4 regions of the Exiguobacterium sp. s21 genome follow, and region 3 is predicted to be linked to each of the others. Evidence: riboswitches for the same ligand, from Rfam matches in the RefSeq annotation. Region 3 holds a riboswitch; each other region holds the start of a gene.
What was found. A riboswitch is a leader RNA that binds a small molecule or an ion and turns the genes downstream of it on or off. The one in region 3 is predicted to bind S-adenosylmethionine.

Region 1: another riboswitch for S-adenosylmethionine. It lies ahead of KNP06_RS00195 (methionine ABC transporter ATP-binding protein); the one in region 3 lies ahead of KNP06_RS07065 (Na+/H+ antiporter NhaC family protein).
Region 2: another riboswitch for S-adenosylmethionine. It lies ahead of mtnK (S-methyl-5-thioribose kinase); the one in region 3 lies ahead of KNP06_RS07065 (Na+/H+ antiporter NhaC family protein).
Region 4: another riboswitch for S-adenosylmethionine. It lies ahead of KNP06_RS08600 (aminotransferase class I/II-fold pyridoxal phosphate-dependent enzyme); the one in region 3 lies ahead of KNP06_RS07065 (Na+/H+ antiporter NhaC family protein).

Annotation. Positions count from the first base shown of each region.
Region 1 covers NZ_JACSLF010000001.1:30,405-37,657, forward strand. Annotated here, with positions in the region: gene sufD (Fe-S cluster assembly protein SufD) at 1-1,122, opposite strand, end outside; gene sufC (Fe-S cluster assembly ATPase SufC) at 1,135-1,896, opposite strand; gene KNP06_RS00180 (MDR family MFS transporter) at 2,069-3,283, opposite strand; gene KNP06_RS00185 (MetQ/NlpA family ABC transporter substrate-binding protein) at 3,385-4,218, opposite strand; gene KNP06_RS00190 (methionine ABC transporter permease) at 4,248-4,910, opposite strand; gene KNP06_RS00195 (methionine ABC transporter ATP-binding protein) at 4,900-5,928, opposite strand; SAM riboswitch class I at 6,005-6,110, opposite strand; gene KNP06_RS00200 (thioredoxin family protein) at 6,564-6,821, opposite strand; gene KNP06_RS00205 (PTS sugar transporter subunit IIC) at 7,009-7,253, shown strand, end outside.
Region 2 covers NZ_JACSLF010000003.1:117,875-125,127, reverse strand. Annotated here, with positions in the region: gene KNP06_RS05210 (1,2-dihydroxy-3-keto-5-methylthiopentene dioxygenase) at 1-333, opposite strand, end outside; gene KNP06_RS05205 (methylthioribulose 1-phosphate dehydratase) at 347-964, opposite strand; gene KNP06_RS05200 (2-hydroxy-3-keto-5-methylthiopentenyl-1-phosphate phosphatase) at 961-1,611, opposite strand; gene KNP06_RS05195 (2,3-diketo-5-methylthiopentyl-1-phosphate enolase) at 1,608-2,765, opposite strand; SAM riboswitch class I at 2,835-2,936, opposite strand; SAM riboswitch class I at 3,140-3,242, shown strand; gene mtnK (S-methyl-5-thioribose kinase) at 3,324-4,475, shown strand; gene mtnA (S-methyl-5-thioribose-1-phosphate isomerase) at 4,472-5,506, shown strand; gene KNP06_RS05180 (sugar ABC transporter substrate-binding protein) at 5,499-6,575, shown strand; gene KNP06_RS05175 (sugar ABC transporter ATP-binding protein) at 6,575-7,253, shown strand, end outside.
Region 3 covers NZ_JACSLF010000004.1:188,228-195,480, forward strand. Annotated here, with positions in the region: gene ald (alanine dehydrogenase) at 1-177, opposite strand, end outside; gene KNP06_RS07045 (PucR family transcriptional regulator) at 309-1,532, opposite strand; gene KNP06_RS07050 (divergent PAP2 family protein) at 1,634-2,059, opposite strand; gene trhO (oxygen-dependent tRNA uridine(34) hydroxylase TrhO) at 2,176-3,117, opposite strand; gene KNP06_RS07060 (TVP38/TMEM64 family protein) at 3,340-3,990, shown strand; gene KNP06_RS07065 (Na+/H+ antiporter NhaC family protein) at 4,012-5,313, opposite strand; SAM riboswitch class I at 5,366-5,461, opposite strand; gene KNP06_RS07070 (GGDEF domain-containing protein) at 5,558-7,237, opposite strand.
Region 4 covers NZ_JACSLF010000006.1:38,838-46,090, reverse strand. Annotated here, with positions in the region: gene KNP06_RS08620 (glutamine synthetase family protein) at 1-542, shown strand, start outside; gene KNP06_RS08615 (peptide MFS transporter) at 592-2,085, opposite strand; gene KNP06_RS08610 (MDR family MFS transporter) at 2,230-3,474, opposite strand; gene KNP06_RS08605 (AI-2E family transporter) at 3,739-4,839, opposite strand; SAM riboswitch class I at 5,014-5,114, shown strand; gene KNP06_RS08600 (aminotransferase class I/II-fold pyridoxal phosphate-dependent enzyme) at 5,192-6,367, shown strand; gene KNP06_RS08595 (iron-containing alcohol dehydrogenase family protein) at 6,364-7,253, shown strand, end outside.

The DNA.
Region 1 (7,253 bases), on a different contig from region 3:
CTGCACGTCGTCGACGCGTCCGACCGAAGCGGCGTGACCTGCCATGACGTCGTCCTCATCGATGAGGAGAATCGGGTTGGCGTCGCCACGTGCCTTTTCAGACAACATGAGGACACGTTCCGTTTGAACGCCGTTCGATTTCGAAGCGCCATGGTGAATCATCGATGTTCCGCTGAAGATGGCCGTGGCCGAATCTTTTTGGACACCGTGAATCAAGATGAACCCTTCTGAAGACTTCCCGAAATGGTCCGTCCGGATGTTGAAGTTTTGTTTCTGTGCGCCACGACCGATCGTGACGGCTTTCGTGTCTGAGAACGTGTTGTCTCCGACGAGGTGCGTCTTCGTCTCGACGACCGAGTTGCCATCGTTCATGTGACCGAGCGCCCATTCGAGGCGTGCGTTCTCATAGACGACACCGCGGCGGTTCATGAACGAGAGGGCCGATTCAGCGAGCTGATCGACACCACCGAAGACGACTTTCGCGTTCGCACCAGCGAATACTTCCGTCACGGCGTTGACCGTATGCGGCTCGTTCGTGTTCGAGAGGAAGCTCTCGATATACGTCAATTCACTGCCTTCGTCTGCGACGATGATCGTGTGATGATAGAGCGCGCCGTTCGCTTGTTCCATCGTGAAGATGGCTTGAAGCGGATCTTTCAACTGGACGTTCTTCGGTACGTATAAGAACGCACCGCCGTTCATGAGGGCAGCGTTCAACGCAGACAAACGTTCTTCGTCCACGCGGACACCTTCTGTCATGAAGTATTTCTCGACGAGGTCCGGATGTTGCTCCATCGCTTCGTTGATGCCCATGAAGAGGACACCTTCTGGCGTCGCAAGTTCGTTGTAGACGACATGACCGTTGCGTTCAACGAGCACGTTTGTACGATGGTCTCCAAGAAGTGCTTCGATTTCAGGCGTCAAGCCGTCGTGCTTCGTAAGCTCGACGTCTCCAGAGACGAAGTCCCATTTATCAATCTTGATCTTTTCAACTTTTGGCAAGGCGAGTGTCGGCGCAAGTTCTGCTGCTTCTTTGCGACGGTTGACCATCCATGAAGGTCCACCGAGCGCCTCTGCACGTGCCGCTACTGCTTGTGCATCCAATTCAAATTGTACGGTCATCGTACAGCCTCCTTACGCTTCTGTGTCTACTGTCATTCCAAGATCTTGCTTCACCCAGTCGTAACCTTCTGCTTCGAGTCGTTGTGCAAGCTCTTTGCCACCTGACATGACGATTTTCCCGTCCATCATGATGTGAACAAAGTCTGGCTCGATATAGTTGAGGAGACGCTGATAGTGCGTGATGATCAAGCAGCCGAACTCTTCTGAACGCATTTCGTTGACGCCTTTGGCGACGACTTTGAGCGCATCGATGTCAAGACCTGAGTCGATCTCATCGAGGATCGCGATGTTCGGTTTGATCATCATCATTTGAAGAATCTCGTTACGTTTTTTCTCTCCGCCTGAGAAGCCTTCGTTTAAATAGCGGTGTGCCATTTCTGAAGGAATTTCGAGGACATCCATCTTCGCATCAAGTTCACGGATGAACTTCATGAGCGAGATTTCTTGGCCTTCTTCACGGCGCGAGTTGATTGCTGAACGCAAGAAATCGGCATTCGTGACACCACTGATTTCAGCAGGATACTGCATCGCGAGGAACATTCCGGCTTGCGCGCGCTCGTCGACTTCCATGTCGAGTACGTCTTCGCCGTTCAAATCAACGCTTCCACCTGTGACTTCATACAATGGATGACCCATAAGTGCCGATGCGAGTGTAGATTTACCCGTCCCGTTAGGACCCATGATGGCGTGAATTTCGCCACCTTTAATTTCAAGATTCAGACCTTTGACGATCTCTTTTCCTTCGATTGAGACGCGGAGGTCATCAATTTTCATGTGTGGTACGTTAGACATTCGGATACCCCTTCCGTTTTCTCGCCATTGTTGGCGTAGATTAGATATATTCTAATCTTAATCTAGGCAATTTTTTATTTCAAGCGACTCACCTTATTATTCATTCTCAATAAAACTTAAATGTTGAGAATGAGAATATCGGGAAATCAAGACATTATCCAACTTTTTCCTCAGCTAACGCCAAAACGATTTTCCGTTCTTTCAAGGCGCCGGCGAAGAAGAAGGCGCCGCATGCCGTCAATACGGCCAAGCTTCCAAACACTGGTAGCGCCGCATTGTCGAATCCATCAAGCAATACTCCCCCGATGACGGGACCAATCGTCTGACCGAGCGCCGTCAACCCCATCGCCCCAAAATACGTCCCACGCAGATGGGCCGGTGCGAGCTCATCGGTCAACACGTCCGTCATCGTGAACATGAGGACCTCGCCGACCGTGAAGATGACCATCGCGACGAATAAGATCCACGTCTCGGTCGCCAAGCCGATGAGGAGGAGCCCTGTCGACAACGTACCGACACCGAAGAAGAGCGACTTGATTGGCGAGACACGAATCCCAAACCGCATAATCGGATACTGGACGACGAGCACGGTGATCGCGTTAACCGTCAATAGATACGCGAACAGGCGGGAGCTGTTATCGAATCCGTCATGGAACGCGATGAACTGCGGCAACGTCGCATTGAACTGACTATAGCCGATGATGGCAAAGATCATCCCGATGATGACAAAGCGGAACGTCTTATCTTGTTGTAACACACGGAACGTCTCCGTCAAGCGTGGTCGGACTTTGACGCCATCGCCTTCTTCGAACGGATACTTCCGGAATAGCGTCGAAATGACGAGTCCATATAGTACATACACGCCCGTCACGACGAAGAAAGCGCTCTTCGCACCGGTGAGCGATAAGACGACCGCGAGTAAAGGACCAATCGCCGCCGCAATATTGATTAAAAAATAGCGGACGTTATAGACGATGACGCGCTGATCCGGCTGCGTCGTGTCGCTGATGAGCGCGCGGGACGCCGGCTCGAGGAACGACCGCGACACACCCATGAGTACCGAGAACATATAAAACCAAAACAATTCCGTCACGAGTGCGAAGCCCGTGAATGTCAAGGCGTTCAAGACGATACCGATTAGCATCAACTGTTTGCGCCCGTAACGGTCAGACAGCGTCCCCCCGAAAAAGCTCATGAACAACCCCGATAGCGCCGAGATGGCGAACACCGTCCCGATCACGCTCGCCGAGAAACCGAGCGTCGCCAAATATATCGCAAAAAATGGCATAACAAAAAATGTCGACAGCCGGGCAAAAAACGTACCGAACAAGACGCCCAGCGTCAGCGGATGAATCTGTCGTATGTTCATCCGAATCCCCCCTTTTTCTACATATATGTAGTGTACTTCTATTGGTGAACCAAAACCACTGCAAACAAAAAAGGCCCGGGATCACCCGGGCCTGGACGAGATTATTGTTTGACCGGTACGACTGCACCTTTGTACTCATCCAAGATCCACTGTTGTGTCTCTTCTGACGTGAGGACTTCGAGGAGTGCCTTGACGCGCTCGTCATCTTCGTCGCCTTCACGTGTGACGATCAAGTTGACGTAAGGTGAATCTTCGCCTTCGAGAGCGATCGCGTCTTCGAGCGGGTTGAGGCCGGCATCGATCGCGTAGTTCGTGTTGATGAGGACCGCGTCCCCTTCACCGTTGTTGAACGCTTGCGGGAGAAGTGCCGCTTCGACGTCTGTCTTGAATTTCAAGTTTTTCGGGTTGTCGACGATGTCTGACACCGTCGCGTCTACTGTTTTGCCTTCCGCGAGCGTGAGCAAGCCTTCTGATTGGAGCATCGTGAGGATTCGTCCGTGGTCAGCGACCGACGAGCTCATGATGATTTCCGCGCCGTCTGGAAGCTCATCGAGTGATGCGTAGTCTTGCGAGTACACACCGATTGGCTCGATGTGGACGCCGCCGGCTGAAGCGAATTTGTAGTCTTTGTTTTCAGCCATTTGCGACTCGAGGTACGGTTGATGTTGGAAGTAGTTCGCGTCCAACTCTCCGTCTGCGAGCGTCTTGTTCGGGAGGACGTAGTCTTGGAACTTCTTGATTTCGAGCGTATAGCCCTTCTCTTCGTATTCGTCTTGGACATGCTCTAAAATCTCAGCGTGCGGGACGTTTGACGCGCCGACGACGAGCGTCTTGTCATCGCCCGAACCTGATTCTGAATCCCCGCCGCCGCAAGCCGCGAGAATCGTGAGTGCTGAAGCTGCCGTTAAACCGAGTACTGTTTTCCATGATTTCATTATAAAACCCCTCCAAATTTTCTATTTGATTAAGCGGAACGCTTATCGATTACAGATACGAGTCGATCGCCGATGAACTGGATGACGAAGACGATGACCAAGATTAAGACGGTCGCGACGAACGTGACGTCACTTTGTGAACGTTGGAACCCTTCGAGGAACGCCAAGTTCCCGAGTCCCCCGCCGCCGACGACCCCTGCCATCGCCGTGTAACCGACGATTGCGACGATCGTGACCGTGATGCCTGACACGATGGCCGGCAACGCTTCAGGGAACAATACTTTATAGACGATCTGCCATTTTGTCGCGCCCATCGATTCAGCCGCCTCGATGACACCGCGGTCGACTTCGCGAAGCGCGAGCTCGACCATCCGCGCATAGAACGGGGCCGCACCGATGATGAGTGCCGGCAGTGCTGCCGTCGACCCTAGCATCGTCCCGACGACGAGTAACGTGAACGGGATGAGCAAGATAATCAAAATGATGAACGGGATCGACCGGAAGATGTTGACGACCGCGCTGATGACCGTGTAAATCGGACGATTCTTCATCATGAGCGGCTCGTTCGTGACGTATAAGAGCATCCCGAGGGCGAGACCGATGACGAACGTTGCGGCTCCGGCGACGAGCGTCATATAGAGCGTCTCCCACGTCTGTTCTAACATGACTTGCCAATCTACATTAGGAAACATCGCTTTCTACCTCCACTTCCACTGCCTGCGATCGGATTGAGGCGATGGCCCGCTCGACTTCAGCCGGCTCTCCGATCAATTGGATGAATAATGTCCCGAGGGCACCGACTTGTGACTGCGTCACGTTGCCGCCGATGATGTTGAAGCCGATGTCATGTTGCTTCAACACTTCCGACAGAATCGGTTGTTCGGCCGTCTCGTTCAAGAATTTGAGCTTGACGATTTGACCGCTCGGATAACGGGCTTTCAAGTGCTCGAACGTGAGCGACATGTCATCGACCGCGCCGATCTGTTTGACGAATTCTTTCGTGATCGGCTGTTCCGGATGTTGGAACACGTCGGCGACTTGTCCGGTCTCGACAACCTTCCCGGCCTCCATGACGGCGACGCGGTGACAAATCTTTTGGATGACGTGCATCTCATGCGTGATGAGGACGATCGTCAATCCGAGCTTCTTGTTGATGCTGACGAGCAGTTCGAGAATCGAATCCGTCGTCTTCGGGTCGAGGGCGCTCGTCGCTTCATCGCAGAGGAGCACTTCTGGATTCGTAGCGAGCGCACGGGCAATCCCAACTCGCTGCTTTTGGCCGCCCGATAGTTGTGACGGATAGCTGTCTTCTCGTCCGGCGAGGCCGACGAGTTCGACGAGTTCTTGGACGCGGCGTTTGCGCTCGCTCGCCGGTACCCCGATGAGCTCGAGCGGGAAGCTGATATTCTCAGCAACTGTGCGCGACCATAACAAGTTGAAGTGTTGGAACACCATCGAGACGTTTTTACGTACCCCGCGTAGTTCCTTCGGTGTGAGTTTTGTCAGCTCGCTGCCAGCGACAACGATTTCACCGGTTGACGGTGACTCGAGTCGATTGAGCAGACGGATGAGCGTCGACTTCCCTGCCCCCGAATATCCGATTATCCCAAAAATTTCGCCGCGATCGATTGTAAGCGACACATCATCGACCGCCTGGACCCGACCGTTCTTCGTGTCGAACCATTTGGCTACATTGCGTAATTGAATCAATCCATTTCCCTCCTGACAACAAAAAAGTACGCACGTTTGAGCAAACGTGCGTACTTTATCGTACGGACAACGATTGCTCTCATCTTCCAAGGTAAATACCTTGCTGGAATTAGCACCATTTCGGATTGCTCCGCGGTTGCTGGGCGTCATAGGGCCAGTCCCTCAGCCTCTCTTGATAAGAGTGGTTGCGTATTCGATTAGCCTTATCATAGCGACATATTATTTTTATGTCAAACTATTTTATGCGAAAAAATAAAAAAAGGTGCCATCCGAGGATGGCACAGAACGTAGCACCTTGAGTCACTGAAGGACAACCCATAGATGAACCCCTTTTGCCCGATCAGAGCATTCATCCTTATATGGGGGATTTTGACCCGACCATCACTCGGTCTTCGAACGGACCATGCAATTACGCGACCGGTGCCCCGACGCTTGATTTTTTTGGGGGACAATCGAAGGGAAGGTCCACCTGAAATCGCGTAAGCTCATGCAACGGTTGTTCGAAAACGTCTTGATGACGGGAAAATCTCGTCCTATGTTGTGTTCAAGTAAGATGTTGTAATGAATATATCATTCGTGAACTTTCTGTGTCAACTGATTATTTAAAATTTTCAGATTATTCTCATCATCCTATCTCACTTAACGAAAGATAGGACGTGCTGGACGTTTTGGAATGCGTATAACCGATCGCGAACTTGGCCATTCTCCAGCTTTAAGAGCGCCGGGACGCTCATCACTTGATACGCCTCGAGCTCGTTCGGGATGAAGTTGGCATCACGCTTTTCGATCTTCAATTCTGGGTCGACCGCCTCGACGACCGAGAGCATTCGCTCGGCCACGGCGCATGTACCACACATCGGGGCGTATATATATAACAATCCGTCAGTCATCATTGTTCTCACCTCTTTTATAAGTATATGAATGCGGACCGCTCGGTTCAAAAGTTGTGCTCAATTGGAAAATTCTGAACATTTCAATATTTCCTGTTGACGCTTAGCTGAAAGAGGCATAGTATGGTCAATAACTTTATCGCTTTTGTACATAACAGCAAACCAGTAGAAAAGGACAGGTGAATCCCCAATGACGGAAGAGAAGCTTACCGGAAAACAATTTTTAATGAACGTCTTGAACGGCCTCAGTCTTGCCATCCTCATCGCCCTCATCCCGAGCGCATTGCTCGGTGAATTAACGAAAGCCATCTTGCCGTATGTTCCGTCCTTGCAATTCATCTTAGATGCGACGACGATCGCGATGCGCCTGTTACCGGTCATCATCGGTGTTGCCGTCGCCATGCAATTCGGACGCTCGGCGCTCGAGGCCGGGAC
Region 2 (7,253 bases), on a different contig from region 3:
GCTGACGATGAAGCGGACCTCGTCATCCGTATGATGGTGCTCCTTTTGGAAGTTGACGAGCAATTCGTCCAAGTTCGGCGTCGCGTCTGACAATGAGATGACGTCTGCCGTCTCATAGCCGCGGCGCTCCGATACATCACGAATCTCGTCACGGAACGTCGACAAGATCGCTTGTTTGTCCTCGTCCGTCAACTGATAGTTCTCTTGCAGGTTTTCCGGTAGCTTCGTGATGTCCCACTGCTCATATAAAATCCCGCGAGACTCTAAAAAGGCGCTCACTTCAGTTTGATCGACGTAACGCTCTTCGGTTTGTTGGAAATAGACAGTTGCCATGGTTGGTTCCTCCTTATGAATGGACGCCTAGGGCGCGTAGTTTTAATGTATAGCTGAACAAGAACTCGTAAGCCTCTAAATAGCGTTTGGCCGCGGCCGGGGTCTCGCCCCAGACGGTGATGCCGTGATTGCGAATGAGGACGGCACCGGCGTTTGCGTGAATGTGAGGGGCGAAAGCGGCCGCAAGAGTCGGAATGTCCGCATGGTTCTCGATAATCGGTACGCGGACGACCGCATCCTCGTCCCAGAAGCCGAGCGCTTTGATGATTTCTTGACCGGTGAAGACGACTTCGCCGGTGGCGGCATGGAGCTCGGAGATGACATTATTGTCGACCGTATGGACATGGAGCGAACACGTCGCATCCGTCCGATTGAACACTTCGACATGTAGCAGCGTCTCGGCGGATGGTTTTCCTGTCTGTTCGCCGATTAAGCGTCCGCCCGCATCGACATGAACAAAGTCGTCTGGCGTTCGTTTCCGTTTATCGCGTCCACTCGCCGTGACGAGAAATTCGAGCGGGTCGTCAGAGACGCGAATCGCCAAATTCCCACTCGTTCCGGGGAACCAGTCGCGGGCGGCGAGTTCGTCTTTAATCTCGGCCAGTTCAAGCCAACGTGCCGTAAGGCTCATACGGCCACCTCCTTCAAGTGATGGGTGATGTCGTCGAACGTCTCGAACGGGGCGTAACGGATGCCTGCGTCTTCGCAGAGCGTGATGAGTTGACCCCGGGCGTAGACGAAGTCGGCACGCTTCGCGACCTCGAAGTCGGTCACCGAGTCGCCGATGATGATTAAGCGGTCACTCGGATTGACGATACGGCGGGCAATCGTCGGCTTGCAACAGCCGCAATCGTTCGTACACTGTTCGTCACAAGCGTGCGGCCACGTGACGGTTACCGTCTCGTCGGAGAAGTCGGCGACGTTACAGTAGATGTGCTCAGGGGCGACGTGACCATCTAAGACCGGCTGGACGAAGAAGTCCATCCCGCCGCTGACGACGTCAAACTTCCAACCGTGCGCCCGAACCTGTTCTAAAAATGATGGGAACCCTTGGCGGAGCGTGATCCGCTCCAACAAATAATCGCGGTAGTCCGGGGCGGCCTCGCTCGGCAATAGTTGAAACATTTGACCGACACCGGAGCGAATGGAAATCCGTTGTTCGAGGACCGCATCTTTCAACTCGACCCAAGCCGGCGGGGCGAATGCCTTCATCAACGCGATGATATTGTCTTCCGCCGTGATCGTCCCATCGAAGTCGCACAGGATGTGGACCGTCATCGTGACGCCCACGCCTTTAACGCGGTATCGAGTTCGTCCGTCTGTCCTTCGGTGGGACCGAGGACGTGAGTGATGGCTTGGCGGAAAGCACGGGCCCCGGCGGCTGCACCGTCCGGGTGACCATGAATGCCACCGCCGGCGTTGATGACGACCTCCGTCCCGAAATCACGAATGATATCGGCGACAAGCCCCGGATGAATCCCGGCTGACGGGACCGGTAAAATTGGTTTCGACCAATGCGGTTCGGCGCTCAAGTCACGAATCGCGAACGCCTCGTCCCGTGGTGTCGCGAGCGAACCGTATGGAGACGGGAAGAGCGTCAAATCGGCCCCGGCGAGACGTGGGAGTTTACCGAGTAAGAGCGAATGACTGATGGACCCGGTCAAGGCGCCGGCAAAGGCCGGGTGGGCCAAAATCGGCACACGGATGTCTGGGTCGTTCGCAAGTTCGCGCAGTGCGTCAAGACCGTACGTATAGACGTTGAATAGGAGCGCCGTCGCACCGGCCTCGATCAGCCGGAGCGCCTGGTCGCGAAGACCGAACACAGGGCCGCTCAGCGTGATGGCGTAGAGGACACGTTTCCCGGTCGCCTCAAAGTGCGCTTGAATGACGGCCGCTCCGATCCGGGCCCGTTCGAGCGACGGCGTGAGCGGATTGTCGTATAAAATCTCGTCGTCTTTGACGATATCGATGCCGCCGGCGAACTGATCGCGGAGTTGCTGCTCGAGAAACGCGAGGTCACGCCCGATGACGCCTTTGAAGATGCTCATGACGAGCGGACGGTCATGGACACCGAGCAACTCGCGAATCCCGTCGACGCCGAACTTGGCGCCTTTGAAATGAGGGGCGAGCGTTTCGGGCAACGTCAAATCGATTAACCGAATCGAATCGTCGAGGGATAGTTTCCCGAACGTCGTCGTCAAGATGGATGAAAAGTCAGGGCTGACATTATGTAACGGATAGCGGATCGTGAACCGGCTCGTCGTCTCAGTATGGGTGGTCGATACGACCTCACCCCGGTACGCCTGTAACTGCTCTTGCTCTAAATGACGCAGCTCGGTCCATGTGCCGACGGTCAGCTCGAGGGTGATTTTGTCGGCAATGCTTGCGACCGCATCCGTTCGTTTGATTTCATATGTGGCAGTGATACTCATATGGTTCCTCCTTCCAGGCAAACAAAAAATGACCCCATGCCGAGGCAAGAGGTCATCATAAAAAATGAACTCTTATCTCTCAGCTTTCGCTGCAAGAATTAGCACCGTGCCATCTCTGGTCGGTTGCTGCGACATCATCGGGCTCGTCCCTCCGTCTGCTCTTGATAAGAATGTGATTTGAAGTTGTGAAATTTAATTGAATTTTTACACAGATTCGTCACGTCGTCAATTCCTTTTTTTCCAAAAAAATATTTTGGGAAGTTGTTTCCATATATGCACAAAAAAAGACGAGTGGCACGGAGAAAAGGACGTTGACAATTGTGACGTCGAGTCCGTAATATTCATCACATAAGTTCACCGAATCGAATAAACCACTCTTATCGCGAGTTGGCAGAGGGAATTGGCCCGATGACGCCGCAGCAACCGACCATTAGGCACGGTGCTACATCCACCAGACGAATGTCTGACAGATGAGAGGAACAACCATTTTGGCTGTGCCTCTTTCTCGCGGAGAAAGGGGCTTTTTTTGTGGGCAACGTACAGGAAGGGGAAAACATCATGTCATATCAACCATTTACAGAACAGTCTGTTGTCGAGCACGTCCGTCAATTAGGATACTTGCAAGACGGAATCGCCGAGTGTGAGGAAATCGGGGACGGCAATTTGAATCTCGTGTTTCGGATTCGCCAAGGCGAACAGCGCCTAATCGTCAAACAGGCGCTCCCATACGCTAAAGTCGTCGGTGAGAGCTGGCCGCTTACACTCGAACGGGCATGGATTGAACAGTTGGCACTCCGTGAGTTTGCGAACGTGGCGCCGCGTTTCGTCCCGGACGTCCTCGGTAGCGACCGGACGCTCGCCTACACGATTTTAGAAGATCTGTCTGATTATGAGATTGTCCGCACCGGTTATTTGAAAGGGGAGAGCTATCCGGAACTCGCGCGTCATGTCGGTGAATTTTTAGGCGAGACGCTGTTCGCGACGTCGGATTATGCGGCCGGCCCGATCGCGAAGAAGCGGATTGAACGTGACTATTACAACCCGGAACTGTGTGACATCACCGAGAAGCTCATCTTCACCGACCCGTTCAAAGACGCGGAGTCGAACAACATCGAGGCGGCGCTTCGAGAAGATGTCGAACGCCTCTGGCAAGACCAGGCGCTCAAGGTCGAGGTGACGAAACTGAAAGTCGGATTTGTCACGAAACATGAGGCGCTTCTGCACGGTGACCTACATACAGGCAGCATCTTCGCGACTCAACAAGAGACGAAAATCATCGATCCAGAGTTCGCATTTTACGGACCGTTCGGCTTTGATTTGGGCCAAATTATCGCCCATTTGACGCTGTCGACGTTCCATGACCCGCTCAAACGCTTCGAACGTTTCACGGACGTCTTGACGGTGTGGGAGACGTTCGAGAAGACGTTCCGGGCCAACTTTGAGCGAGCCGTCGAGCCGTTCAATACGGACGGTTTCGTCGACGAATTGTTGCGGACAATCTTCAGCGACACGATCGGCTATGCCGGTTGCGAACTCATTCGCCGTGCCGTCGGACTCGCCGGTGTCGCCGATCTCGAGACGTTGCCGGAAGCGACGCGGCTCGAACGAAAACGTGACGCGCTTGCCCTCGGGACGGCGCTCATTAAAGAACGCCACAGCGTCGAATCGATTGACGACTTGGTGACGCTTTTGTCGGGGGTGCGCGTATGACGGTCCAAAACATCCGCTTTAATTCGCAAACGGACGAACTCATCCTATTGGATCAGACGTTGTTACCACATGAAGAGCGTTACGTGACAATCGAGACGCTCGAACAGGCAGAACATGCCATCGAGACGCTCCAAGTCCGTGGTGCCCCGGCCATCGCGTACTTCGGGGCGTTCGTCCTCGCCAAAGAGGCAGGCCGGTTAGTCGACGACCCGGACTTCACCCGTCGACTCGACCTCGTTGGACGCCGCTTGATTGCGACAAGACCGACGGCGGTCAATCTGCAAAACGTGATCGAATCGCTCCTTGATTTAAATGTCGGGGACGACTTTGAGGCGATTGCCGAGGAAATCAAACGCCGCGCCATCGCTTTGTACGACCGGGACGTCGATACATATCGGGCCATCGGCGAGCATGCGCTGACGGTGTTGCCGGCCGGGGGGAACGTGTTGACAATCTGCAACGCCGGTGCCATCGCGACATCGCGATACGGCACAGCGCTCGCGCCGTTTTACGTCGGAAAAGAACAGGGCGTATCTTTCAACGTCTTCGCCTGTGAGACGCGGCCGCTCCTGCAAGGGGCACGCCTCACTGTCTGGGAACTCGACCGGGCCGATATCGACGTGACGCTCATCACCGACAATATGGCGGCTTGGACGATTCAGTCAAAACGAGTCGACGCCATCATCGTTGGAGCTGACCGTATCACACGGACGGGTCACGTCGCCAATAAAATTGGGACGTTGCAGCTCGCCGTCCTTGCCAAACATTACGGCATTCCGTTCTATGTCGCGGCGCCGCATTCGACGTTCGATTTGACGGCGGATGACACGATTGAAATCGAGGAGCGGAACCCGTCAGAAGTGACACATATCGGTGGTCAACCGACGGCACCCGTCGGCATCACCGTCTTCAATCCGGCGTTCGACGTCACCCCACCGGACCTCATCACCGGACTCATCACCGAGGCGGGTGTGTTCGAGCCGACAGAGACTGCCATCACACATCATGTAGGGGGAACAATTCATGTCTAAAAAACTATTAATTTTACTATTCACATTCGTCTTGGCGCTCGTCGGTTGCACGAACGAACAAGCGGCCCCATCGAAGCCGGCTGAGAAGACGCCGGAGACGAAACCCGTCTCGGTCTCGAATGCCACACTTCCGAAAGATATCGATATTGCCCTGATCATGCAGATGTCGATCGGGACGTTCTCGTCGCAGTATATCAACGGGGTGACGGAACAAGTCGAATCGTTCGGCGGCAACGTGAAAGTGTACAACGCCGACAACGACCTGTCGAAGATGGCGAGCTATGTCGATACGGCGACGACGCAAGGCGTCGATGTCATCTTGATCGACCATGGCCGTGCCGATGCGTTGAAAGAACCGGTCCAACGCGCGCTCGATAAAGGCATCAAAGTCGTCGCGTTCGACAACGATTTGACGAACGAAGGCGTGACCGTCATCGACCAAGACGACTATTCGCTCGCTTGGCGTTCACTCAAGGCACTCGCCGAAGATTTGGACGGTGAAGGCAAAATCGTCACGATTTGGGTTGGTGGCTTCACACCGATGGAACGTCGCCACACGATTTATGATGCGTTCTTGAAGCGTTACCCGGGTATCACAGAAGTCGCCAAGTTTGGTTCGGCGACGAACAATACGGCGCTCGACACACAGAGCCAGATGGAAGCAATTTTGAAGAAGTATCCGGAAGGTGAGATTGATGCCGTGTTCGCGATGTGGGACGAGTTCGCTAAGGGTGCGAGCCGTGCCATCAAACAGGCCGGACGCGATGAGATCGCCGTCTATGGGATTGATTTGAGCGATGAAGATTTGCAGCTCATGCAAGAGGACGGTAGCCCGTGGAAAGTGACGGCCGCGACCGATCCGGCTGAAATCGGACGGATTCAAGTCCGTTACGCGTATCAAAAATTAGCTGGTGAAGAGACGCCGTCGATTCATTCGGTCGACCCATATCTCGTCGACCGCGACGTCTTGCCGGACGAGAAAGTAACGATGGACGACCTCGGTCAATACGTCCCGAACTGGGGCGCATCAGACGCGGCCTGGTCGGACTGGATGAAAGGGACGGACTGATGTTACGGCTTGAACGCGTCACGAAACGCTATGGTGATGTCACGGTGCTCGATGACGTCAGCTTCACGCTCCGCCGTGGCGAGATTCATGGCTTGCTTGGGTTGAACGGGGCCGGGAAGAGCACGCTCGTGAAGCTGTTGAGTGGCGCCATCATCCCCACATCCGGGACGATCGAGCTCGACGAGACACCGGTCACATTCACACCGGCCGAGGCGATACGCCGTGGGATCATCACGGTGTCGCAAGAAGTCGATGACGCCCTCTATCTCGAGTTACCGATTTATGAAAACGTCGTGCCGTGGCAGGCGGTCGAACGGATTCGTCCTCGTGAACTAAAACAGCGAGCGGCCACCTACTTGGAACGTGTCGGACTAGAGATTGACGTGACCGAACCGGTCGGACGATTCCCGCTCAGCGTCAAACAACGTGTCTTGATTGCCCGGGCGCTCGCGAGTGATGCGGCCTACCTCTTGCTCGACGAACCGACGGCCGCCTTGTCGACGGAAGATGCGACGTCACTGCTCACGTTATTGCAGTCGCTCGCAGAGGAAGGTGTCGGCATTCTTCTCATCACGCATCGGTCGGACGAACTGTCGCGCGTCACCACGACGACGACGTTCCTCCGGGATGGCCGTATCGCCTATGAAGGGCCGTTTCAGGCGTTGTCAGAACGGGATA
Region 3 (7,253 bases):
GTCGACGATTGTCGCCCCTGCATCGACATACTCCATGTTCGTGAAGCCGCTCCCGACACCGGCTTCCGTCTCGACGAGAACCTCGTGTCCAAGCTCAGTTAATACGGCTGCACCCATCGGCGTCAAGGCGACGCGGTTTTCATTGTTTTTGATTTCTTTCAATACCCCGATTTTCATGTAAAGTTCCCCTTTCTCTCTACTGACACAATTTGTTCACACCTCTAGTATAGACCCATCCGAAAACGCTGTCTTTAGCATGGATTCTAAAAATGACAATGCCCACTTTGTGAAAAATCACAAAGCGGGCATCAATCATCTTGTCGGTATTGGCCTGCCTTGATGGCGAGGTAAACAGCGGCTCGTTCGGGCAGTGAGACTTGCGTAATATTCGTCAGTTCCTCGATGCGGCGAATCCGATAGAGCACGGTGTTCGGGTGGATGTGAAGATGGGAGGCGACGCGTTTGACGTTCCCGTCAAAATAGAAATACCACTCGAGCGTCGTGACGAGCTCGGTATGATGGGCGACATCATATGCCTGCAAACGCTCGATGGTCGGATGCGTTTCGAGCCGAAGCCCGATTCGGCGAGCGAGATCTGGGACGAGCTGATAAATCCCAATTTGTTCGAACGTGTGCGTCGCGGCAAGCTCATAGGGGAATTTCCGACGAAGCGACGTGACCTGTCGTGCTTCTTCCATCGCGGCATACAGCGTGTCGCTCTCAAAGAAACGACGGCTGACGCCTAAACGTGGATCGACTTCCGTGAATTTCTCTCGGAGCTGTGTCTCGAAGCGATTGGCCCACTGCAAAAGTGCCGTCTCTTCCTCGGCTAACTCCGATTTCATATAATGCCAGACGAGGAGCTGTTGACCATCGATGGCGTGCAGCACGACCTCGATCGCTTGTTGGGTCGCGAGAACATAAAACAATCGCTCCGCCAGCTGTGGGGTGATCGGTTGGCTGCACTCGATGATGGTGAGTCGGCTGGCGACAGCAATCGGAGCGAGTTCATTCAAACGATCGCGATGAGCGGACGACAAATTGGGGCTGGCCAACACCTCTAAAAAGAAACGCTCGAGCTCGGCATCGATGCGCCGCTCATGCATGGCGATGGTCATGAGCAATTTTTTAGCGATGCTCGCGCCTTCTTTTAACACAGTGAGCTCTTGTTCCGAGAACGGGGTCGTTCGGGCGAGGCTCCAAATATAACCGAGCACATCGTCCTGTTGTTTGATAACGACAGCGGCACGTTCGCCTAAACCGACAGCCATCCGGGCTGGGATGACGACCGGTTCGTCTCGGTCGATCACTTCTTGCAGGATTCCACTTTCCCATAAGTCCTCGATGACCGCTTCCGGCACACGACGGCCGATGATGGTCGCGATGCGGGCCGGGTCGGTCGAGTCGGGGTGGGTGCTGTAGGCGAGCAACTGATGGTGGCGATTTTCAATCGTGATTGGGGCCCGAATCGCTTGTCCGATTGCTTCGGCAAGCGTATCGAGCGATTCATAAGATTTCTGCAAAAAAGGCATGTCGATTCCTCCTCTCTCTCACTATACCGTCTCTGTTGTGAAAGTTCACAAAAAGATAGAGTGTTTTGAGAAGAAGGGGCGACATGCCTCTAAAATTCAGCTTAAATCGGGAAAAATAATCCGATGACGAGACCGAGCAGGGCACCGACGATGACTTGGAACGGGGTGTGACCGACCAACTCATTTAAAATCGGTGTTTCATGTTTGATGCCTTTGAAATAGTCGTTCAACAAACGGGCTTGAAACCCGACCGCTTGCCGGACACCGGTCGCATCGTACATGACAATCGTCGCGAAAATCAGGGCGAGCGCGAACATGCTGGAATCGATTCCTTCGATACGCCCGATCACGGTCGTCAATGCGACGACGGTCGAGGAGTGGGAACTTGGCATCCCACCTGAGGCAAACATGATTTCAAGTTCAAAATCTCGTGTTTTAATGAGTTCGGTTACGAGCTTGGCCGCTTGGGCGATGAACCACGCGAGCAAGGCGGCGAGTAAAGGTTCGTTAAAGAGCAATCGATTCACTTCCTGTCTGACAATGGTATCTACACTATACCCGATTCTTTCAGGCACTAGACGTAAAGTTTCTGTCAAAAAAGCACCCCGAGCGTAGGCTCGAAGTGCTTTCTGGTCGATTTTTGTTACCCGACGACGCCTTCAGTCTCCTGAAGTTTGTCCGCGATATTCTCGATGATATAGCGGTTACGTGGATGCTCCTGGCACTCTTTCGAGCATGAACGCATTTGTTTCGGTTCACACTCTTCACAACAGAAGTGTTGGGCATTACACACCGGGTTGGCACAATTAACGTAGCGGACCGTCTTCGTTCCGCAGTGCATGCACTCCGAAACAACGGACGGGTTGACCGTGTTGACCGGGACGTTGATGCGCTCGTCAAAGACGTAAAGCTCACCTTCCCAGTCTTCGCCTTTCGTGGCTTCGTCTTTGCCGTACATGGCGACGCCGCCTTTTAGGTGGAAAATGTTGTCGTGACCTTGGTCACGCATATATGCGGTAAATTTCTCGCAACGGACGCCTCCGGTACAGTACGTGAGTAAGGTTTTCCCTTCGTAGAGGTCCTTGTTCTCTTCGAGCCAATCTGGCATGTAACGAGAAGCCTCTACGTCGATTTTGATCGCATTTTTAAAGTGACCAAGATCGTACTCGTAGTTGTTACGAACATCGAGGATGACGACATCGTCGCGATTCATCATCTCTTTCCATTCTGCCGGTTCGAGGTACGCACCGTGCTGTTTAGGAACGTCGAACTCACCATCAAAGCGCCACGTCACAAGCTCTTTCTTATGACGGACAAAGATTTTTTTGAACGCATGCTCTTCGACTTCATCGATTTTGAACTCGATATCGCTGAAAAGCGGGTTCGCTTTCAAGTCGTTCATGTATTGCTCGGTCTGTTCCCAAGTCCCAGAGCACGTTCCGTTGATTCCTTCGGAAGAAATCAAGATCCGTCCTTTGATGCCAAGGTCCTTACAATACTTGAGGTGCTCTTGTGTGAGCGTTTCTGGGTCTTCGATGTTGACGTACTTATAGTACAGCAAGACCCGCATTGGTTTTGTTTCCATGTTATTACTCCCCTGTGTTCAGTTTTTTGCAGGAAAACGAACGTTGGGTTGTGTCGTTCGACGAGCGGACTTGCCTGCAACCACAAGTCCATATTATATGATAGATATCACAGCGAAATTTCGCAAATACTTTTTATTTTTTTTACTGGCGTGCAGGGGGATGCGTCTTCCTGAGCGAAATCGGGTAAAAGGTATTAATGAAAGTCGAAGGTGGAAACTGATATGCTCACATCACTCCAACAATGGATTATCCAACTGATTGAATGGCTGCAAGAGCTTCCGGGAGGCCCATGGGCGGGACTAGGGGCGCCGTTCCTTGAGGCGATCTTTCCATTTCTTCCGCTCGTCCTCATCATTTCGGCGAACGCGGCCACGTATGGGTTCTTGCTCGGGACGTTATTGTCTTGGGTCGGTAGTTTACTAGGGACGATTCTTGTCTTTACAGCCGTCCGTTACGTATTCCGTAAACCGATGACACGGTGGCTCGAAAAACATAAACAAGGGGTATATTGGCTGGAACGCATCAACCATATGAGCCCGATCTCGCTTGGGTTTTTATATTCACTCCCGTTCATCCCGGTCAGTTTGATCACATACTTACTCGCCCTCATTCAAATGCCGCTTCGGACATTCATCATGGCGGCGGGGTTCGGGAAACTGCTTGTCGTCTTGATTTTTTCGGTCATTGGTGACCAGTGGGAAGAGTTTATTCAAAGTCCGTTCCGCTTATCGATGCTTGGACTGTTACTGTTTATCCTTTGGGCGATCAGCCGTGGTCTCGAGGAATTGCTCAAGCGGCGCGCCTTCAAAAAACGCAACGAACAACTTCAACGTGAACGTGAAACGAAACGTCAAACGACCCTTCGAAGCTAGTGCTTCAAAGGGTCGTTTTGGTTAGGCGCGCTTTTTGAAACGCGGGAAGTTAAAGACGATGGCCAGCCCTCCGCAAATGAAGAGCAGGAATGGATAGAACATATACGGGACGAGCGCTGGTGACGCCGTATTCGTCAATTCGGCGGCGATGAGCAACTGTGCCCCATAAGGCAACAGGCCTTGGACGCCACACGAGAAGATGTCGAGCACACTCGCTGATTTCTTTCGCTCGATGTCATACGTGTCGGCGATATTGGCGGCGAGCGGACCGGCCACAAGAACCGAGATCGTGTTGTTCGCCGTCGCGACGTTGGTCGCGCTGACGAGCCCGGCAGTGCTCCATTCGGCACCGGCACGTTTTTGAATCCGCGACGTGAGCGCGTCACGCAAGTAAGTGAGCCCGCCGTTATGTGAGATGAGTCCGACGAGTCCGCCCATGAGGAGCGTCAAGAGCGAAATCTCGGCCATACCCATCATCCCGTCTGCCATAGCCGTGACGTATGAAGTGAAAGCCAAACTCCCATCGATCAAACCGATGATGCCGGTCAAGGCGATCCCGCCAAGCAAAACGAGAATGACGTTCAACCCGGTCAAGGCGAGAGCGATGACGGCGAGGTATGGAATGAGTTTATACCATTCGAACGCGGCTGCATCGACAGTCGATTCTCCACTCGATAACACCGATAAGAGGACGATTGTGATAAGGGCGGCCGGGAGGACAATCCAAAAGTTGGTTCGGAATTTGTCACGCATATTGGTACGCTGGGTCCGGACGGCAGCGATTGTCGTGTCCGAGATGAACGACAAGTTGTCCCCGAACATGGCACCACCGACGACGGCAGCCGCCGCGATAGCGATATTGACGCCACTTTCTTCGTGGATACCGAGCGTGATCGGGGCGAGGGCCGCAATCGTGCCCGTCGACGTTCCCATCGCCATCGAGATGAAAGCCGCGATGACGAATAAACCGCTCAGTAGAAGCGAGGACGGTAAAAATGTCAGCGCCACATTGACGGTCGCGTCGATTGCGCCGATTGCTTCGGCGACACTCGAGAACGCTCCGGCGAGCAAGAAGATGAAGACCATGATTAAAATGCCGGGGTTCCCCGCACCTTGGGCGACACGCTCGACCGTCTGAGTGACGCTGCCTTTCGTCATCATCGCCGCGACGATGACCGCGATCAACGCCGCGATCAGGACCGGGAATTTATAAAAGTCGTTATAGTAGATGCCTGCCCCGATAAAGAAGACGAGGAAGACGAGCAAAGGCAATAGTGCCCATTTGTTAGCTGTCGGTTGTTCCAATCGATTCACCTCATTCATAAAATAAAAAGAGAGCCTTCTGAAAAAAGGCTCTCTCTACAAGAAAACACTTTTTTCATCTTTCGAGCAGACTGCTCGCTGGATTTGGCACAGGTTACCCGCTGCCGAGACGTCACTGGGCCAGTCCCTCAGTCTCTCTTGATAAAAAAGTTGTGATATTTAATTATAAGACACGTTCCCTAACGTACTTGTTTCAAATCCGCTTGTCAATAGCAAACCCCCACGCGGTGAACGTGGGGGTGAGTCAGGTCGTTAAGAAATTGTAATGGGCGACGCGGTTGCGTCCGGCGTACTTCCCGCCGACGTAGAGGGCCCGGTCAGCGTTACGAATCGTATCGTCGAGGCGTTTGTCACCGAACGCCTGAATCGTGTCGACACCGATCGAAGCGGTGACGGGGATATCGATCCCGTCGACGTGGAACGGTTTGTTCTCGATTTGTTGCCGGATCCGTTCGGCGATCTCGATTGCCTGTTCGACATCGCAACGGTTCAATAGCAAGATGAACTCTTCACCGCCGTAACGGGCGGCAAAATCTTCGGTGCGGAGTGCCTGGCGAATCCGCCGTCCAAACTCTTGGAGCACACTGTCCCCGACTTGATGTCCGTGCACATCGTTGATTTTTTTGAAAAAGTCGATGTCGAGCATCGCGACCGAAATCGGATACATCGAACCGTCCGAGATTTGTTGAATCCCGTATTCGTAAAACGCGCGTGCATTGGCGAGGAGCGTCAAGCTGTCGGTCCGACTTTCCGTGTAAAGACGGTCGCGCTCATGGCAGCGGCTGATCGTCCGGTTGAACGACTTGAGAAGTTTGACGATTTCACGTTGGATGGTCGGGGGATACCCATAGACGTGTTCACCCGTCATGACGAGCCACGTGCGAATCCCTTCGATCTCCTCGGACCGAACCGAGATGAAACTATGATAGTCGTCGTCAAATTCGTTCGACAGTGGTGCGTCCCATTCGAAGCGCATCTCATATTCGACCGAGGCTTCGTTCGGATAAGCGTGATCGAGCAAATCGAACACGATGTGACGGTCGATCGGCTGGCGCGTCTTTAAATCAAAGTAAAGTGTGCGGTCGAACAGTTTGAACTCAACGAACCCTTCGTCGTACTCGTTGAGTCGTTCACATTGACTGAGGAACACCTCGATGGCTTGCGCCTCGCTCTGCGACAACGACACGGCTTCTTTTGCCTCATCATATTGTTCAATCAACGATTTGAAGGCGTCTTGCCGACCTTTCTGGATGATGAGCCGCTTAATAAAGAAGGTGAGTGCGGCGGCGATACTGCTGACGACAAGCAAGTTCGTCTCACGGAAGAGCGAGGCTGCTAAAATGAAGACGAGACTGACGATATACGTGTAAAACGCGATGTTTAGAAAGTCGCGGACCGGGATATCGACACGGAACCACCAACCGACTTGATACTTTTGCACGACCGTGTTCAAGATGATGGCCAGAATCAAACCGGCGAGCGGCAGGAACGAGTCTTGAGAATAGAAGCCGAGACCGGTCACACCACCAAGTGCCAAGTAAACACCGGCTGGGATGGCAATCTCCAAGAAAGACGTGATGGCGTTCCAAGGATACGTGAAGCGGAAGCGTCGAAGCGCGACGCGCGGTTTCAAGTTGACGAACTGGAAGACGAGGAGACCAATCTGATTGACGAAAAGCGCCGTCTCGAAATCAAAAAACAAGAAAATGATGAGGACGATACTTTCCGAAAACGTGAAGTAGACGCCTTTCCGTTCGATGGAGTCCATTTGAAAAATGATGACAAGGAGCGCGATCAAGATGAACGGCAACGGCTCGATGGCGGGTATGTTCAATACGCCTGTGGCGAACAAGGTGATCGTCGATATGAGTAAAACACTCCATATGCTCCAACCAAGGACGGACATCTTGCGAAAATGGTTCATGGTTCCCTCCTATATG
Region 4 (7,253 bases), on a different contig from region 3:
GGAAGAACGACAAGGACGGCAATCCGACGGTCAACGCGTTCGAAGAGCCGGAGTCGGATTACGGCCTGTCGGTCACAGCCCGTCATTTCATCGAAGGCATCTTGAAGCATGCCCGTGCGACGGCCATCTTCACGAACCCGCTCCCAGAGTCATATGAACGTCTCGTTCCAGGCTTCGAGGCACCGGTCAACATCTGTTGGAGCCCGTCGAACCGCAGTTCGATGATTCGAATCCCGGCGTCACGCGGCAGTGCGACACGCGTCGAAGTCCGTAACCCAGACCCGAGCGCCAACCCATATCTCGCCCTCGCGGCCCTGATTTACGCTGGACTCGAAGGGATTGAGCAACAGCTTGAGCCGTCATCACCGAACGAGGACGACTTGTTTGAGTACTCGGCCAAACAAATCGAGAGTCAAGGCATCTCGTCACTCCCGGCGACCTTCCATGAGTCGATTCAATCGCTCAAGTCGGACCGGTTCCACGATTACTTCAACTATGACTTGATCGACCGCTACTTGTCGCTCATCCAAGTCCGTAAATAAGCAAAGCATACAAAAGCCCATTCCTCGGCCGAGGAATGGGCTTTTACGATTAATGAATGCCGCGCATATACTTTTTGATGACCGGGGCGAGTGCGAACAGGATCAGACTGAGGACGATGGCCGCGCCACCGATAATCCCGAAGTAAAGCATCTCGTTCTCCGGTGAATAGAAACGGACGAGTTGAGCGTTGATCCCTTGCGCCGCAGCGTTCGACAAGAACCAGAGCGACATCGTCTGGGCCGAGAAAGCGGCCGGGGCGAGTTTCGTCGTCGCCGACAGACCGACCGGCGACAGGCTGAGCTCACCGAGCACGACGATGAAGTAGCTAAGGACGAGCCAGAGCGGGTTGACGAGCGTGTCCGGGCCTCCGAAATAGGCCGGGAGCAAGATCACCAAGAAACTTAACCCTGCGAACAAGATCCCGAACGCGAATTTCGTCGGGATGCTCGGCGCACGGTCACCGAGTCGGACCCAAAGCCATGCGAACACCGGTGCGAGCATGATGATGAACAGCGGGTTGAGCGACTGGAACCAGGCCGGTGAGAGCGTGATCCCTAAAAATTCAAGATCGGTCCGCTTATCGGCATAGCTGGCCAAAATCGTCGCCCCTTGCTCTTGAATCGCCCAGAACATGACCGAGGCGATGAAGAGCGGGATGTAGGCGATGATCCGTGACCGTTCGACTTCCGTCGTTTTCGGACTGCGATACATGATAATGAAGTAAATCGTCGGAATGGCGATCCCGAACACACCGACGAGGCCGATGAACGTGTTGATCGTGAACAAACCTTGCGGGATGAGCACGGCCAACAGGCCACCGATGAGGATGACCGCGATCGTCGTATACTTGATCGCGTTTCTCTTCTCAGACGGCGTCAACGGGTTCGGCACATATGAACCGGCAAGACCAAGGTTGCCTTTCTTCGTGACGAGGAAGACGACGAGACCGATGAACATCCCGACCGCGGCGAGTGCGAAGCCCCAATGGAAGCCGTAGCTCTTTTGGACTCCACCGACAATCAAAGGTGAAATGAAGGCACCGAGGTTGATCCCCATATAGAAGATGCTGAACCCGGCGTCACGACGACGGTCCGTCTCGTGATACAGGTCACCGACGATGCTTGAAACGTTCGGTTTCAACAAGCCCGTACCGATGACAATCAGTGCCATCGAGATGAACAAGAACGTCAGGCTGCCTGGAATCGACAAGACGATATGCCCGAGCATGATGAACACGCCGCCAAAGAAGACGGCCCGAGACGTCCCGAAGACACGGTCGGCGAGCCATCCCCCAATGACCCCCGACATGTAGACGAGTGCGCCGTATACCGACATGATTGACAAGGCGACATTCTGGTCGAGACCGAGACCGCCCTCAGATACCTCGTAGTACATGTAGAACACGAGGATGGCGCGCATCCCGTAATACGAGAACCGTTCCCAAAACTCAGTGAAGAATAGCGTGAACAAGCCTTTAGGCTGTCCGAAAAAACCTTTTTGTGGCACGCTGTCCACAATTTTCTGTTTATCGATCCTTTCCATGAAAGATCCCTCCTTAACCGTATCATCATAAAAAAGAATCATTATGTTTGTAAAGAATAAACGAATGAAAAATTCAAAATTTAATGATATTCGAACGAAATAAAAAATCACACTAAACGACTAGGTTCAGTGCGGTTTTATAAGTCAAGCTGTCTTTTGTTTCGCTTCGGCTGCGCTGACGCGGCGTCCAAGTTGCCAATAGATGAGTCCCGACACGCAACTGGCCGCCCCGACGAGGATCAACGCGATATGTCCGGCGCGTTGGTCGAAGAACAGGCTTGCCATGATCGGTGCGGTCACCCCGCCGATCAACCATTGGATGCTGGCGGCCCCGTTGTAGGCACCGCGCATATTCTCCGGAGCGATCAAGGCGATGAACGTCTGTTGGACCGGGGACATGATCATCTCGCCGAGCGTATAGAAGGCGTACACCGCGAGCAAGACGCTGACGAGAACGAGGTACGGTGTCCCGAGTGAATAGAGGAGACGCGGCATGACGGCGATCAGAATCATGCCGACCCCGAAGATGGTCGCCCCGGCGAGCATGACGTTGCCGAACGACTTGCGGCCGAGTTTCGAAGCGATCGGAAACTGGAACAACACGACCATGATGCCGTTCAAGGCGAGCATATAGGCGAACGGGTTCTCACGATCGGTGTACGATGGCATCGACTCTCTCAAGAAGAGGGGCAGCATGCTCTCAATGAGCGAGAAGCCCATCGAGATGAAGACACCGGCAAAGATGAACACGAGGAACACCTTGTCATTGTAGAACACGCGCAGGACATCCCGGTTCGATGGCGTGTCGACATCGGTCGTCTCTGGGAGTGACTCCCGGATGAAGCGACCGAGGACGAGTGCGTACAAGACGAAGACGAGAGCGGCCGAGTAGAAGATATACTGCCGGTCGATAAAGAGGACGGCACTCCCGAGGAGCGGGCCGAATGCAGCCCCGATATTGTGCCCCATCCGCAACAGCCCGAACGCCTCGTTCATCTGTTCGGGCTCGGTCACATCGGCTACCATCGCGCTTGCGGCCGGGTGGAACAATGAGTTCGTCAAACCGAGCATGGCGTTCAAGAGAAGGAGCGGCCAAAACGTTTCGGCGAAGGCGAAACCGACGAGGGCGAGGGCGTCGCCGAGAATGGCAGCCATCATGATCGGTTTGCGGCCATACAGGTCTGCGAGCCGTCCACCGACGACCGATCCGATGAGCGCCATGATCGGTCCGGTCGCCATGATGACCCCGACCTGGATATAACTGTCGAGCTTGTCGCTATAGTAGAGGACGAGGAACGGTGCGATCATGAACATCATGACACCGGTGATCGTCTCTCCGAGGAAGCGGATCCAAATGTTACGGTCGAGCTGTTTGAGTGATTGAATCATTAAGGTCACCTGCTTTAGTTGATAGAATAAGAAAAGGGACGCAGCATGCACAAAGGCATACGCGTCCCTACGATCTTAGGCATGCCTCGGAAGGCAGGCGACATCACGGATTCAAATCACGGAGAGGCGCCTGCCGGTCTATATGAACTTGGACGTGCGAGCGTTGAATGACTGACATCGGTACCTCTCCTTTCTGCATTGGACTGTCTTCTCTTCAAGATTATGATATTTCCGTGAAATGTGTCAACATAAATCGTCAATGTGTCATAATAATTCGTTCAAATTCTTTCGGCTGAGCCGGTAGTCGATCAACCGAGAGAACACGACTTGAATCATCGCCGTGACCGGGACACTGATGAACATCCCGACGAGACCGAACAGGCTACCTCCGATGATGATCGACGTGATGACCCAAAACGGGGTGATGCCAACGCTGTCGCCGAGAATCTTCGGGCCGAGCCAAAGTCCGTCGAATTGTTGCAACAAGAAGATGAACAAGAGGACGATGAGCGCCGTGAACGGGTCATAGAAGTAAGTGATGATGAACGCCGGGATCATCCCGAGCAGCGGTCCGACGTACGGGATGAAGTTCAAGACACCGACGATGACGCCGAGCAGAAGCGCGTATGGCGCCCCGATGATCAACAGACCGGCGACGGCCAGCACCCCGATGATGAGGCAGTCGAGCGACTTCCCGATGATATAGCGTTTGAAGATATAATCCATCTCTTGGAAGATGTCGATCGTCGTCTTGGCTGACGCGACCGGGAACATCGCATACAACAGCCGCTTGAACATGCGGGCAAAAACCTCTTTGTCTTTCAACAGATAGATTGAGATGACGATCCCAATCAAGAAATTGATGAGCGTCATCGTGAAGCTCGACACGTAGCTGACCGACGACAAGACTGCGGTCTCGACCCAGCCCGAGTAACGTTCCTCGAAGCGGCTGAAATCGATAGCTTGGGCGATCGTCGCGTTGTACTCTTTCAAGTACGTGTTCAACTGGGCGAGGAACCCGTCAATCTGTCGGATGTAGAACGGAAGCTCTTCGATGAGTGAGGCCACACTCGAGTAGATGCGCGGGAGCAATGTCACAGCGGAGATGACAAGAATCCCGATGAAGACGATATAAACGATCAGCAAACCTTGATAGCGTTTTAATTGAAACCGTTCTTCTATATAGGACAGGACGGTATTCAGGAGCAGCGCGATGGTAATTCCCATGATAATCGGCGTCAGCAACTGGAACGTGTAGTGCAACACACTAGAAATCGTGTCCGGTTCACTGATGACTTTCCATAGGACGAGCAGAATCAATCCGATCACGCTCAACTTCCAAATCAATTGACGATTTAATTCCAAAGGTCCATCCCCTCATCTTTTAAATTTTGTAGAATAACGTTCACTTTGTACTATGACCTTTTTTTATCGGGATTCAATAGGCCACACCCATTTTCGAAAAAGGATTGACAAGATTGGTAACGTTTGGTTAACTAAGTGACATATTACAAAAAGACAAATCGCATATAAAAACACTTTCTATCAAGAGAAGCGGAGGGACTGGCCCGATGAAGCTTCAGCAACAGATTGTTCCAATACTGTGCTAATTCCAGCAAGGTGACCTTGAGAGATGGAAAGGTGGTTGTTTGAATACGTCCGTATCTCGACACCCCTTTCCACGGAAAGGGGTGTTTTTTGCATAGGAGGACTATTCATGACTGACAGACGCTCACACTTACTTAAAACTTTACCACCCCAACATTTTGTCGGACTCGCCGATGAAGTCGCAGCACTTGAACAGTCCGGTCGCGATATCATCAGACTCGGTCAAGGGACGCCGGATTTGCCAACGCCCGCCCCAATCTGCGACGCACTTCAGACGGCGCTCCTTGATGCCTCGACCCATCAATACGGTCCGTTCCGCGGTCAGGCCCGTCTGAAACAAGCGGTGGCGACGTTTTACTTGAATGAGTACGGCGTCGAAGTCGATCCCGAGACGGAAGTCGCGATCCTCATCGGTTCCAAGTCCGGACTCATCACGTTGCCGCAATGTGTGCTCGAGCCAGGGGACGGGATCTTGCTACCGAATCCCGGCTATCCTGATTACATCTCGGGGGCACGACTCGCCGGTGCCGTCGTCCGTGACCTCGTCCTCCGGGAAGAGAACGGCTTCTTGCCGGACTATGAGACGCTCGATACGCAAGATGCAAGACTCATGTATTTGAACTACCCGAGCAATCCGACCGGAGCCGTCGCCTCACCCGCTTTCTTTGACGATACCGTCCGTTTCGCCCGGGAGCGGGACTTGATGGTCGTCCACGATTTCGCATACGGCAGCATCGGATTCGATGGCCACGTCCCGCCTAGCTTTCTGCAGGCGGAAGGGGCGAAAGAAGTCGGCATCGAGGTATATACGATGTCGAAAGCGTTCAACATGTCCGGTTGGCGCGTCGCCTTCGCCGTCGGGAACGCGGACATCATCGAGGCGATCAACACGTATCAGGACCACGTCCACGTCAGCGTGTTCTCGGCCATCCAGGCGGCGGCTGTCGTTGCGCTCGAGGCGCCCCGTACCATTCGCGATGACTTGGCACGACTGTACGAGGCACGGCGTGATCGCCTGATCGACGGGTTGAACCGGGCCGGCTGGGCCGTCGAACCGCCGGAAGGCTCGTTCTTCGTCTGGGCGAAAGTGCCCGAGGGTGATGCCAAGTCGTTCTCGCGGAAACTGCTGCATGAAGCCGGTGTCGCCGTCACCCCGGGCTATTTCTTCGGTTCGGAAGGGAACGGATACGTCCGCTTCGGTCTCGTCTCACCGGAACCGAAGATTGACGAGGCCGTCGAACGAATCGAGCGGTTGTTTGCCGCCTATGAGGAGGTGCGCGCATGATTCGTCAGGCCGTCCTTGAATATGACCACGCCGATGACGCGCTCGACCGTCTGGATGACTTAGTCGACGGCCGACGTGCCCACGTCCTGCACGGTCAGAACGGGTATGACGTCGTCCGAGCCATCTTTCCGGCCATCGCGGACTATCCGGCAACAAAATTCAGCGGGGAGTGCACGGACTCGGAAGTCAAACGGCTCAAACCGTTGGACGCCGACGTGTTAATCGCCGTCGGAGGCGGCAAGCTCGTCGACACGGCCAAACTCGTCGCCTATCAACAGAACGTGCCGCTCATCGTCGTCCCGACACTCACCTCGAACTGTGCGGCGTTCACGCCTCTCAGCGTCGTCTATCGGGAGGACGGGAGCTACGACCGCTACGACATGTTCCGCGTCGTCATCGAACGGGTCATCGTTGACTCACGGGTCATCTCGCGCTCACCATATGAATACTTTCGGGCCGGTGTCATCGACACGGTCGCGAAGTTTTACGAGGCCCGTTATTTGAGTGGTGACAGCTCAGCTGACGCCGGCGTCAACACCGGACTCGTCTTGGCCGAGCAGTGCGGGCGTCTCGTCGAACTTGAATTGAGCGAGCACGCTTTTGAGTCGTATAGTGACGACGTCCGCTTCGCGGTCGATCACGTGCTCGCCATCGGCGGCGCCGTCGGTGGATTTGGTGACGCCGGGACACGCGTCGCCGTGGGCCATGCGGTCCATAATGCGCTCAGCCGCTTCGAGTCGACCCACTCTTTCTTGCATGGAGACAAGGTCGGCTTCGGCCTAATCGTCCAGGAGCGGTTGCGTCGCTCGGCCGATGCTCCGTATTTGGAGGCCTGGTTGAAACAGTTCGGTGCACCGACGACGCTCGAGGCGCTCGGGGTCGGGTC